Regions from separate parts of the Comamonas sp. GCA5 genome, predicted to be linked through region 2. Evidence: predicted binding sites of a transcription regulator. Region 2 holds the regulator's gene; each other region holds the start of a gene.
The links. The regulator HrcA, encoded in region 2, represses chaperone genes, less so after heat shock. The targets are predictions, from matches to a motif close to TTAGCACTCNNNNNNNNNGAGTGCTAA.

Region 1 (4,374 bases), on a different contig from region 2:
TTGCTGATCTTCTGTTCCTTGATCAGGCGGCTGAGTTCCTGGGTGTCTTTCTGCACACGGTTGGCCAAACCTTCGGGCGAGGTGGCCACCATCTGCCAGCCCTGCTGAAACAGCTTTTCGCGCACTTCCGGGGTGCGAGCAATTTCTACCAGCATGCCAGCCAGCTTGGTGCGCAGGGCCTCAGGCATGCTGCGGGGGCCGCAAACGCATTCCAGATCTGCAGGTCAAAGTCTTTGATGCCTGCTTCCACCAGGCTGGGTACCCCGGGAGCCAGCGCGCTGCGCCCGCTGGACGTCACACCAATCAGCCGCAATTTGCCGGCTTGCGCCTGGGACAGTGCCAGCGCTGGTGGCAGCAGGGCCATCTGCAGCTGACCGCCCAGCATGGCGGTGGCAACCTGGGGGTAGCCGCTGTAGGGGATATGGATCGGGGCGATGCCGCTGCGGGCCTTGAGCAGTTCGGTGCCCAGATGGCCGATGGTGCCAATCCCCGGAGTGCCATAGCTCCACTTGTCACCGGCGGCGCGTGCAGCCGCAAAGAAGGCCTTGGCATCGACGTTCTTGGGCACACCAGCTTGCTCGACTGGCGCGGTCAGCACCAGCGGGGACACCCCGATGAGCGAGAGTGGAGCCAGATCCTTGAGCGGGTCGTAGGGGGCCGCAGGGTTGAGGATTTTGGCAATCGTCATGTTGCCGTTGATCATCAGGCCGATGGTGTGGTCGTCCTTGGCGCGGGCCACTTCGGCGGCACCAATGTTGCCACCTGCGCCCACCTTGTTTTCCACGATGACGGGTTGCCCCAGCAGCTTGGACAGAGGATCGGCAAAGGTGCGGGCGGTCAGGTCCGGCGAGGAGCCCCCCGGGAAGCCCACCACGATGCGCACGGGCTTGGATGGCCAGTCGGCAGCAAAGGCCAGATGGGTGCTGGCGGCTGCTACCAATGCGGTGCCTGCAGCCAGGACAGAACGTCGGGTGAAGGGGCGGAGAAAGTTCATGGTGGCGATGGATGCGGAGAAGCTGCGAGAAATCTATGGGCTTGGGTGGAAAAAACAAAACCCGGAAATTATCCGGGCTTGGTGGGGCTGTCATCTGGCCGGTGTAGGCCAGATGGTGCAGCAGCACATTCAGGCAAACTCAGTCAGCGCTTTTTTCATCTTTTTCATGGCCGCTACCTCGATCTGGCGAATGCGCTCGGCGCTCACGCCGTACTCGGCGGCCAGTTCGTGCAGGGTCATACCCCCGGAGCCATCGTCGTTGACCTTCAGCCAGCGTTCTTCCACGATACGGCGGCTGCGGGCATCCAGGCTGTCCAGCGCCTGGGCGATGCCGTCGGTGGCCAGCACATCGCGCTGGCGCGACTCGATCATCTGCGTGGGTTCGTGCGCAGCGTCGGACAGGTAGGCAATCGGGCCGAAGGCATGCTCGCCATCATCGCTGGGCGAAGGGTCCAGCAAGACGTCACCACCGGCCAGGCGTGTTTCCATCTCCATGACCTCTTCACGCTTGACGTTCAGTTTGGCGGCCATGGCGTCGATCTGCTGCTCGGTCAGCGTATCGCGCAGGGTCAGTTCGTCGTCCAGGGCGGCATCGGCCTGCATGCCTTGCTTCATGGAGCGCAGGTTGAAGAACAGCTTGCGCTGTGCCTTGGTGGTGGCCACCTTGACCATGCGCCAGTTCTTCAGAATGTATTCGTGGATCTCTGCCTTGATCCAGTGCATGGCATAGCTGACCAGGCGCACATTCTGTGCGGGGTCAAAGCGCTTGACGGCTTTCATCAAGCCGACGTTGCCTTCCTGGATCAGGTCGCCTTGGGGCAGGCCATAGCCCAGATACTGGCGCGAGATGGAGACCACCAGACGCAGGTGGGACATGATCAGGCGCCCGGCGGCATCCAGGTCGTTGTGTTCTTTGAGCTTGCGGGCGTAGTCCTGCTCTTCCTCTTGGGTGAGCATGGGCAGCCGGTTCACGGCCGTGATGTAGGCATCCAGATTGCCCAGAGGTGGCACCAAGGCCCAAGGATTTGCAGGTGCCAAGGCCGAAGCCGCAACGGTGCCGGTGGTATAGGTCATTGCAGTCATCCTTTCATCCATTGCTTCATGTTAGCACTCTCTGTGATTGAGTGCTAAGTCATAAGTTCCCAAGCTTTGGCGGCAGCGGGAAATAGCAGGCAGAGTAGCCGCACGGATGTGGAGGCCAAGGCATGCGGCCCTGCCGGTATGCTGGATCAGTGCCGGTGGTTGACGCGCCGCGACAGGAACTCGCCGGCGAACTGCACGATGGACACCAGCGCCACCAGGATCACGATGACTTCGAACATCACCAGGGTTTCATAGCGTTCGTAGCCGTAGCGGATGGCCAGGTCGCCCAGGCCACCAGCGCCCACGGCACCGGCCATGGCCGAGGCGTTGACCATGGCGATCACGCTCACCGTCATGCCGCCGATGATGCCGGGCAGGGCTTCGGGCAGCAGCACATGGCGCACGATGTGCCAGCGCTTGCAGCCCATGGCGCGTGCGGCTTCCACCAGGCCCGGATCCACATCGTTCAGGCTGACCTGGGCGATGCGGGCATAGAAGGGGATCAGATTGACCGACAGCGGCACCACGGCCGCCCAGGTGCCCAAGGTGGTGCCGACGATGCTGCGGGTGACAGGCAGCAAGGCCACCAGCAGGATGATGAAGGGAATGGCGCGAAAGATGTTCACCGTTACCGACAGCCCTTTGTAAAAGCGCGGCCGGGTGTACAGACCGCGCGGGCCGGTTATGGTGAGCACGATGGCGAGTAGCAGCCCCAGGCTGATGGCGATCAGCGAGGAGATACCCACCATCAACAGGGTTTCGGCAAAAGCCTGCAGGTATCTGTCAATCGGCGCGGACATAGCCCAGCAACTCCAGGTGGTCGGCGCCGGTGGAGTGGCGCAGTGCATCGAGGGAAGGCAGGCCGGTGGCTGGTGTGGACACCAGCAACTGACCCAGAGAATGGCCGCGCAACCGGTCCAGCCCGCCATGCAGCAAGGTGGCCTGGCTGCCCAGTGCGACCAGGGCCTGCAGCGGCAGGCCCTGGGGGCGCTGGGCGCCAGCAAAGCGCAGGCTGAGCACGGCGCGGTCGGCGCTGCTGGAGGGCTGGGGCAGCAGCTGGCGGGCCAGGTCGGGCGGCAGGCCTTGCTGCAATGGTTGCAGCAGCGCCTGGGTGGCGGCAGACTGCGGTGCACCGAAGACGCGCCAGACCTCGCCGATTTCCTGCACCTGGCCCTGGTCCAGCACCAGCACGCGGTCGCAGATGGCGCGGATCACGGCCATGTCGTGGGTGATCAGCACCACCGTCAGGTGCAGCTGGCGGTTGATGTCGCGCAGCAGGGACAGGATGGACTGCGTGGTTTCCGGGTCCAGCGCGCTGGTGGCTTCGTCGCACAGCAGCACTTCGGGCCCGTGCACCAGGGCGCGGGCAATGCCGACGCGCTGTTTCTGGCCGCCGGAGAGCTGGGCCGGGTAGGCATGGCCCTTGTCCGACAGGCCGACCAGGGCCAGCAGCTCGTCCACCCGGGCCTTGATGATGGCCGGGCGTTCGCCGGCCACACGCAGCGGCAGGGCCACGTTTTCGCGCACGGTCTTGGCGGACAGCAGGTTGAAGTGCTGGAAGATCATGCCGATGCGCCGGCGCAGCGCGACCAGGGCGTTTTCGTCCAGCTGCGCCGGGTCCACGCCATGGATCTGGACCCGGCCTTCGGATGGGGTCTCGAGCGCATTGATGGTGCGCAGCAGCGTCGATTTGCCGGCGCCGCTGCGGCCGATGATGCCGAATACCTCGCCATGGTGGATGTCAAAGTTCACGCCCGACAGCGCCTGGACCTGGCTGCTGCGGCCGGCGTAGGACTTGCCCACGCCGTCGAACACGATGTGCGGTGCCAGCTGCACCGGAGGAGGGAGGGTGGTCATGCAGTCGCTCAGAACGCCGGAATCAGCGTGCCTTCGTACTTGGTTTCGATGAAGCGGCGGATGGCCTCGGTCTGGAAGGACGCCACCAGGGCCTTGACCCAGGGCGCGTCCTGGTCCTTGCTGCGCACGGCAATGATGTTGACGTAGGGGTTGTGCTCGCGCTTTTCCACGGCGATGCCGTCGCGGGTGGCGATCAGGCCGACCTGGTAGGCAAAGGTGTTGATGACGGCGGTGGCATCCAGATCGGGCACCGAGCGGGCCAGCACGTTGGAGGCGGCTTCCACCAGCTGCAGCTGGCGCGGGTTGGCGGTGATGTCGGCCAGCCCTGCGGTGCCGGAGAAGGGGTCGAACCCGTCGCGCAGCTGGATCAGCCCCTGGTCGCGCAGGATAACCAGGGCGCGGGTCTGGTTGCTGGGGTCGTTGGGGATGCCCACGCGTGC
Region 2 (4,374 bases):
GCTGCTGGACCAGCCCTTCCACACGCACCGTCCACGGCCGGGTGGGCAGGGCCTGCGCGTTGCGCACCGGGTCCCCCTTGTCCAGGCCGAACTCATAGAAGTTGTTGTAGCTGGAGGCATCGGCAAACGGGGTCTGCTTGTCCAGGGCCAGCGCCCCCGGCACGCTGGAGGGCAGCGCGCGCAAGGGCGCCAGAGCGTCCGGTGTGTCAGCCTTGGCAAAGGCGGCTCCCGACGCCACGCCCATACCGCCCAGGGCGGCCCACTGCAGCAATTCGCGCCGGCGCAGGTACACGCCTTCCGGGGTGATCTCGCTGCCATGCGGGTGGATAAAGCCCGAAGCACCAGTCTGAATCAGCATAGTCATATCCTTGGATCAGGTTCACACGCCCTGCTTCAGAACACACGGTAGCGCCGAAGTTCCGCAGCGCCCGCGCGCCCCGCCGTAAGCACCATGGGCAGCAGGGGCTCCCGCTCGAACCCACAGGCCCCAGGCCCACACACGCATTGCCCCCCGGCCCCCGGGCGGCAGCAATCATCAGCCCGTCAACTAGACAAAACTCCACGTATTCCGATCACTTTAGGCAGCATTTGCGCAATCCGACAGATCACCCCTTAGAAATGCAAATACAGGTGATCGATGCAACGACAAAATAAAAAAGCCAACCGCCTAAGAGGTTGGCTTTTTTATTCAATTTGGTGGGCCTCCCGTGAGTCGAACACGGCACCAACGGATTATGAGTCCGCTGCTCTAACCAAGCATGAGCTAGAGGCCCGAAACTTCACCAAAAACTGCCAAACTAGCAATCTCCGGGTCTGCCGTTCTCTGGACCAGACATGAACCAGACAACGGTTTTAACTACCCAATCAGGCTGAAATTAACCAGCCTAACCCTTTGAAACTTGAGCACAACTCACTTTTGCTTCTCTACGATGTAGAAGAATTATGAGTCCCATGTTCCAACCAACTGAGCTAACGCCCCAACCGGGCTTGCCAACCCATGGTCGGGCCCGCAAAGCCTGCGCATTGTAACGGCTAGCGATGGTGGCTCAGCGCATTGCTGACCAGCTTGGAAGTGATGTCCACAATCTGGATCATCTTGTCGTAGGGCATGCGCGTCGGGCCGATCACCCCCAGGGTGCCCACCACCTGCCCATCGACCTCGTAGGGGGCACTCACGACCGACAGCTCCTCGAACGGCACCACCTGGCTCTCACCACCGATGTAGATGCGCACCCCCTCGGCCTTGCTGGAGAAGTCCAGCAGGTGCAGCAACTGGGTCTTTTGCTCGAACAGGTCGAAGGCGCGGCGCAGGTTGCCCATGTCGCTGGAAAAGTCGCTGACGGACAGCAGGTTGCGCTCACCGGAGATGATGACCTGGTCCTGGAGGTCGGGACTCATGGCCTCGGCGCTGATGTTCACGGCCGCCTGCATCAGGTGGGCAACCTCTCCGCGCAGTTGTTCCACCTCCTGCTTGATGCGCTCGCGCACCTGCTCGATGTCCAGGCCGGCGTAATGCGCGTTCAGAAAATTGGAGGCTTCCAGCAGTTGGGCCGAGGAGAAATCGGCATCCGTGAAGATCACACGGTTTTGCACATCGCCCTGGGGCGAGACGATGATGACCAGCACGCGCCGTTCGGACAGCTTCACGAACTCCAGGTGCTTGAACACCGAGCTGCTGCGCGGCGCCATGACCACGCCCACGAACTGGGACATGTTGGACAGCAGCTGCGCCGCATTCGCAATCACCTTCTGGGGCTGCTCGGCCGCCAGGGCCGGCGTCACCAGGCTGCCTTGCTGCACGGTCAGCATGGTGTCCACAAACAGGCGGTAGCCGCGGGCGGTGGGAATGCGCCCGGCCGAGGTGTGGGGGCTGGCGATCAGGCCCAGCTCCTCCAGGTCGGACATCACGTTGCGGATGGTCGCGGGCGACAATTCCAGGCCCGAGGCGCGCGACAAAGTGCGCGACCCCACCGGCTGGCCGTCGGCAATGTAGCGCTCGACCAGCGCTTTCAACAACAACTTGGCACGTTCATCGAGCATGCACAGATTTTAATGATGTAATTTCCTTTATGACGTCCAAGTTTCGCCACGTTGCCTTGGTTGGGAAATACCAAGCCTCTACCGCCTCCGACGCTTCCACGGCCCAGTCCCGTGAGGTCTTGCAGGACATTGCCGACTTTTTGCAGACGCAGGGCTGTGAAGTCATCGTGGAGGCAGAAACCGCCGCACACACCGGCCTGCACCAGCGCCTGCCCAGCATGGATGTGGATGGCCTGGGCCGGCATTGCGACGTGGGCATCGTGGTGGGGGGCGATGGCACCATGCTGGGCATCGGTCGCCACCTGGCCCGGTACGGCACTCCGCTGATCGGCATCAACCAGGGGCGCCTGGGCTTCATCACCGACATTGCACTAGACGACTACCAGCATGTGTTGCAGCCCATGCTGCACGGCCAGTACGAGGAGGATGCCCGCCCGCTGATGCATGCGCGCGTGGTGCGCAACGAGCAGTGCGTGTTCGAGGCCCTGGCCATGAACGACGTGGTGGTCAACCGCGGCGGCACCTCGGGCATGGTGGAGTTGCGCGTGGAAGTCGATGGGCGCTTTCTGTCCAACCAGCGCGCCGACGGCCTGATCGTCGCCACGCCCACTGGCTCCACGGCCTACACCCTGTCCGTCGGCGGTCCGCTGATGCACCCCTCCATCCCGGCCTGGCTGATGGCGCCCATCGCGCCGCACACCCTGTCCAACCGCCCCATCGTGCTGTCCGACCAGACGGAAGTGATGATGGAAGTGGTCGGTGGCCGCGACGTCAGCGCGAATTTCGACATGCAGTCGCTGGCCTCGCTGCTGCACGGCGACCGCATCTACGTGCGCCGCTCGGCCTACAGCGTGCACTTTCTGCACCCCGTGGGCTGGAACTACTTTTCCACGCTGCGCAAGAAGCTGGGCTGGAACGAAGGGGGCTATTGAACATGGCGCTCAAGCGGATTGCACTGCGCGACTTCGTCATCGTGCAGCAGCTCGACCTGGATCTGCACACCGGATTCACCGTGCTGACGGGCGAGACCGGCGCCGGCAAATCGATCCTGATCGACGCCTTGCAGCTGGTGCTGGGCAGCCGCGCCGACCCAGGCGTGGTGCGTGAGGGTGCCAGCCAGGCCGACATCAGCGCCGAATTCGACTGCCCCACCCACCTGCAGCTGTGGCTGGAGGAAGGCGGCTTTGCCCAGGAAGACAGCCTGCTGCTGCGCCGCGTGATCGACACCCAGGGCCGCAGCCGCGCCTGGATCAATGGGGCCCCGCCACCGCCACGCAGCTGCGCGGCCTGGGCGAGGCCCTGCTGGACATCCATGGCCAGCATGCCTGGCAAAGCCTGACGCGGGCCGACGCGGTGCGCGAGCTGCTGGATGCCTACGCCGGCGTCAGCACCCAGGCCCTGCGCCAGCACTGGATGGTCTGGCGCGCCGCCGCCAAGGATCTGGAGCATGCGATCGCGGCCCAGGACACCGTGCAGCGCGAGCGCGAGCGCCTGCAGTGGCAGATCGGCGAGCTGGACAAGCTCAGCCCCGTCGCCGACGAATGGGACGAGCTGAACACCCAGCACACGCGCCTGTCCCATGCCCAGGCACTGCTGGAGACGGCACAGGGCGCCCTGTTCCTGCTGGAAGATGACGAGGCCGGCATCAGCAGCCCGCTGGGGCGCGCGCAGGACATGCTGCAGGACAAGGAGCACCTGGAGCCCGAGTTCCAGGCGATCGCCGATGTGCTGGCTTCCAGCCTGGCACAGATCAACGACGCCCAGCACTCGCTGCAGATCTATCTGCGCCGCACCGAGCTGGACCCTGACAAGCTGACCGAGCTGGACGAGCGCCTGTCGCTGTGGATGCAGCTGGCGCGCCGCTACAAGCGCACCCCCGAGGAGCTGCCCGGCCTGCTGCAGTCCTGGCGCGACGAGCTGCGCCAGCTGGATGCGGTGGTCGACATCGGCCGCCTGCGCCAGGCCGAGCAACGCACCCACGAGGCCTACCAGGCCGCCGCCCGCGAGCTCTCGCAGCAGCGCGCCAAGGCCGCGCCCAAGCTGTCGCGCGCCATCACCCAGTCCATGCAGGGCCTGGGCATGCAGGGCGGCAAATTCGAGGTGCAGCTGGACAAGCTGACCGAGCCCAGCCCCCACGGCGTGGACAGCGTGCAGTTCCTGGTGGCCGGCCACCCGGGCGCCACGCCCAAGCCGATCGGCAAGGTGGCCTCGGGCGGCGAGCTGTCCCGCCTGTCGCTGGCGATTGCCGTCACCACCAGCCAGCTGGGCCAGGCCGGCACGCTGATTTTTGACGAGGTGGATTCCGGCGTCGGCGGCGCCGTGGCCGAAACCGTG
Region 3 (4,374 bases), on a different contig from region 2:
CCTGTGGTCTGGGGCGAGCCCGGCACCAACGGCCAGCACGCCTTCTTCCAGATGCTGCACCAGGGCCAGGACACGATCCCGGTGGAGTTCATCGCCTTGCGCGATGGTGGCAAGTACCTGGGGGCCCACCACCAAAGCCTGGTGATCAACGCGATTGCCCAGGCCCAGGCCCTGATGCTGGGGCGCCAGGGCGAAGGGGCGGAGCGCGACTGCCCGGGCAACCGCCCCAGCACCTTCTTGCTGCTGCAGGCGCTGGACCCCGCATCGCTGGGGGCCTTGATTGCGCTGTACGAGCACCGTGTGTTTGTGGCGGGTGCGGTCTGGGGCATCAACAGCTTTGACCAGTGGGGGGTGGAGCTGGGGAAAAAGCTGGCGCAGGAGCTGCGCGCCCGCCAGCAAAGCGACGACTGGGCGGAGGTGGACCCCTCCACCTTGGCGCTGATGCAGCGGTTGGCTGAATCGCCCACGCATGGCGATTAATGAAGCGCAGCACACACCGGCCTCGGTGCGACGTTGTTGCGCCTGGGCGGCCCTCGTGGACGGCCTGCGGTGCCACGCCTTGTGTTGCCAGCCTTGCTGTGGGTGATCGGGCTGTGCTGGCGTGCTAAAAGCAGAGCGCCCAGCGCTTGCTGAATAATCGCTAGAAGGTCATTTGGCTCAAAATTTCAAGGCATAAAAAAGGCCGCGCAAGCGGCCTTTTTTGTATGCAACCCCAGCGGTATGAGGCTGGGGTCGGCTGCCGGGCAATTACATGCCCATGCCGCCCATGCCACCCATGCCGCCCATGTCGGGCATGGCGGGTGCGCCTTCAGCCTTGGGGGCTTCGGCAATCATGCACTCGGTGGTCAGCAGCAGGGAAGCCACGGACGCGGCGTTCTGCAGGGCAGTGCGGGTCACCTTGGTGGGGTCCAGGATGCCCATTTCCAGCATGTCGCCGTAGGTGTCGTTGGCAGCGTTGAAGCCGAAGTTGCCTTGGCCCTTCAACACTTCGTTCACCACCACCGAAGGCTCGCCACCGGCGTTGGCCACGATTTCACGCAGAGGCGCTTCGACGGCAGCCAGCACCAGCTTGATACCGGCGTCTTGCTCCACGTTACCGGTGGCCAGGGCGCCCACGGCTTGCTTGGCGCGCAGCAGGGCCACGCCACCACCGGCCACGATGCCTTCTTCCACAGCAGCGCGGGTAGCGTGCAGCGCGTCTTCCACGCGGGCCTTCTTTTCCTTCATTTCGACTTCGGTGGCAGCGCCCACCTTGATCACGGCCACACCGCCGGCCAGCTTGGCCACGCGTTCTTGCAGCTTTTCGCGGTCGTAGTCGGACGTGGCTTCTTCGATCTGGATGCGGATTTGCTTCACGCGGGCTTCGATTTCGTCAGCCTGGCCAGCACCGTCGATGATGGTGGTGTTTTCCTTGCCGATTTCCACGCGGGCAGCCTGGCCCAGGTCTTCCAGGGTCACCTTGTCCAGGGTCAGGCCCACTTCTTCAGCGATGACCTTGCCGCCGGTCAGGATGGCGATGTCTTCCAGCATGGCCTTGCGGCGGTCGCCGAAGCCAGGGGCCTTCACGGCCACAACCTTCAGCACGCCACGGATGGTGTTCACCACCAGGGTCGCCAGGGCTTCGCCTTCGACGTCTTCGGCAATGATCAGCAGGGGACGGCCGGCCTTGGCGACTTGCTCCAGCGTGGGCAGCAGGTCACGGATGTTGCTGATCTTCTTGTCGAACAGCAGCACGAAGGGGTTGTCCAGAATCGCGGCTTGCTTTTCGGGGTTGTTGATGAAGTAGGGCGACAGGTAGCCGCGGTCGAATTGCATGCCTTCCACGACATCCAGTTCGTTGGCCAGGCTCTTGCCTTCTTCCACGGTGATCACGCCTTCCTTGCCGACCTTGTCCATGGCCTGGGCAATGATTTCGCCCACGTCGGAGTCAGAGTTGGCGGAAATGGTGCCGACTTGGGCGATTTCCTTGGAGGTGGTGGTGGCCTTGGATTGCTTCTTCAGCTCTTCCACCAGGGCGGCGACAGCCTTGTCGATACCGCGCTTCAGGTCCATGGGGTTCAGACCGGCGGCCACGTACTTGGAGCCTTCGCGCACGATGGCTTGGGCCAGCACGGTGGCGGTGGTGGTGCCGTCACCGGCGATGTCGTTGGTCTTGGAAGCCACTTCCTTCACGAGCTGGGCGCCCATGTTCTGCAGCTTGTCCTTCAGTTCCACTTCCTTGGCCACGGACACACCGTCCTTGGTCACGGTGGGGGCGCCGAAGGAGCGCTCCAGCACCACGTTGCGGCCCTTGGGGCCCAGTGTCACCTTGACCGCGTTGGCCAGGATGTTCACGCCTTCCACCATGCGAGCACGTGCTTCGCCACCAAATACTACGTCTTTAGCTGCCATTTTTGGCTCCTACAAATCTGGTTCAAATTGGCTGCTAGCCCTTGTGCATCAAGCGCTAACAGCTATGAAATTTCAAAGTTCTGAAGAGGATCGCGCTGCGATTTACTTTTCAACGACCGCAAACAGGTCGTCTTCTTTCATCACCAGCAGCTCGTTGCCGTCAACCTTCACGGTCTGGCCGGAGTACTTGCCGAACAGCACGCGGTCGCCCACCTTCACGTTCAGAGCGATGTGCTCGCCCTTGTCATTGCGCTTGCCGGGGCCGACGGCCAGCACTTCGCCTTGGTCAGGCTTTTCGGCGGCGTTGTCAGGGATAAAGATGCCCGAAGCGGTCTTGGTTTCGTTTTCCAGGCGCTTGACGATCACGCGGTCGTGCAGAGGACGCAGGTTCATAACATCTCCTAGGTATCAATCAACAAGGTTGAAGAGGTCCGCCACGCTGTCGCAAATGGACACAGTGGCTTGAAAAAGCTGTGGAACGGTGCTGTTAGCACTCAACCCCATCGAGTGCTAATAATAAGGGAAAAATTTTGGATTTCAAGGGGAGGGTGTTCCACGCTGGCGCTATGCAATCTCTGTGTAGAGTGGCGCCGGACCCGATGGCGAGGTTGGCTGTCAATAAAATTCTTTACAAAACAACGGCTTGAGAATTTTGCGCTGAACATCCCTTGACTCGGGCCGATGTCTCTGAGCGCTGCGCGTCAACGGCTGATGGCGATGGGCTGGGTCCACTGCGCCAGGACCGGCAAGCCGGGGCGGGCGATCACATCGGCCAGCGTGTAGCAATCCAGGTGCTGCCAAAACGCCTTCAGTGCCCCATTCAGGATGCAGGTCAGCGCACAGCCGCCGGTCAGCCGGCAGTGGTTGTTGGGCCCCAGGCATTCGACGAGGTTGAAGTCGGGTTCAATGCTGCGCACCACCGCCCCCAGCGGGATTTCCTGGGGGGATTTGCTCAGGTGCAACCCGCCGTTTTTCCCGCGCACGGTGGTGATCCACCCTTGTTGCGCCAGCAATTGGGACACTTTCATCAAGTGGGCCTGCGAGATATCGAAGGCTTTGGCAATTTCGCTGATGGTGCACAGGCGCTCGCTGTGGGCGCCGGTGTAGATCAGGACCCGCAGCGCATAGTCGGTGAGTGTGGTCAGGCGCATCTTAGTGAGGCCGGCGTTGGAGGGGGACGGGTTTTCCGGGGCGCTGGTCAGCACGTGGGCGCACCAGCATCGGAAGGAAGCGCCATAAGTAAACGGCAAATGCCAAGACCCAGCATGCGGCGCTGGCATGCAGCCAGGGCACGGCGTGGGTGCTGGCGCCCAGGGTCACCAGGCGCAAGACAACGGCGCAGAACACCAGTCCATAGCTGCACACCATGCTGCGGTCGGCGACCAATGCTCGCCCGGTGTGACCCAGGGCCGTGCGCGTGATCATGCCGACGATGAGGGCGCCAAATCCGGCCATGCCGAGCAGGTGGACCGGCCAGGACATGCGTGCCGTCCAGCCCAGGGCGTAGGCGGCTGCGGCCCACAGGCCCAGTCCCAGCCCGGCATAGCCCAGGTACAGGATCCAGAGCAATGGCGTGCGCAGCACGGCCCAGGGCTTCCAGGCCATCACGTGCCAAAGGGTGAGCAGCCCGGCCGCGGCGAAAAGCGGGGCGGCCCATGGACCAGGACCGAATTGCCACACCAGGATGCCGCAAGCGGCCAATCCCGCCTGCCATTGACCGCTGCGCGTGTGCCGCGACACGGTGAGTTGCGGGAGTGCCCGCGTGGCAAAAAATGGAATCACCCGCCTGGCAATCAGCAAGGCAATGGCGGCCATGCACAGCATGCCCGTGAAGAAATAGTGCATCACCACGCTGTAGTCGAGCTGGTGCCAGCAGGCGTAGAGGTACGCCGCGTTGGCGCTGCCCATGCCGAGCAGCAGCAGAACCAGGAGGTAGTTGTGCCGGCTTTGGCGTGCGAGCAGGCAGCGGCCTATCGCCAGTGC

Region 1: a site for HrcA is predicted at 2,099-2,125, ahead of rpoH (RNA polymerase sigma factor RpoH). Genes of this name have one in related genera too.
Region 3: a site for HrcA is predicted at 2,879-2,905, ahead of groES (co-chaperone GroES). Genes of this name have one in related genera too.

The regions. Positions count from the first base shown of each region.
Region 1 covers NZ_JAZHFR010000020.1:17,192-21,565, reverse strand. The annotation lists partial or broken gene SJH88_RS07145 (Bug family tripartite tricarboxylate transporter substrate binding protein) at 1-994, opposite strand, end outside; gene rpoH (RNA polymerase sigma factor RpoH) at 1,124-2,068, opposite strand; gene SJH88_RS07135 (methionine ABC transporter permease) at 2,224-2,877, opposite strand; gene SJH88_RS07130 (methionine ABC transporter ATP-binding protein) at 2,861-3,934, opposite strand; gene SJH88_RS07125 (MetQ/NlpA family ABC transporter substrate-binding protein) at 3,943-4,374, opposite strand, start outside.
Region 2 covers NZ_JAZHFR010000008.1:24,255-28,628, forward strand. The annotation lists gene msrP (protein-methionine-sulfoxide reductase catalytic subunit MsrP) at 1-358, opposite strand, end outside; tRNA gene SJH88_RS03350 (tRNA-Ile) at 695-773, opposite strand; gene hrcA (heat-inducible transcriptional repressor HrcA) at 1,033-2,040, opposite strand; gene SJH88_RS03360 (NAD kinase) at 2,070-2,972, shown strand; partial or broken gene recN (DNA repair protein RecN) at 2,975-4,374, shown strand, end outside.
Region 3 covers NZ_JAZHFR010000029.1:11,198-15,571, reverse strand. The annotation lists gene pgi (glucose-6-phosphate isomerase) at 1-480, shown strand, start outside; gene groL (chaperonin GroEL) at 748-2,391, opposite strand; gene groES (co-chaperone GroES) at 2,494-2,784, opposite strand; gene SJH88_RS09145 (RrF2 family transcriptional regulator) at 3,093-3,542, opposite strand; gene SJH88_RS09140 (NnrS family protein) at 3,544-4,374, opposite strand, start outside.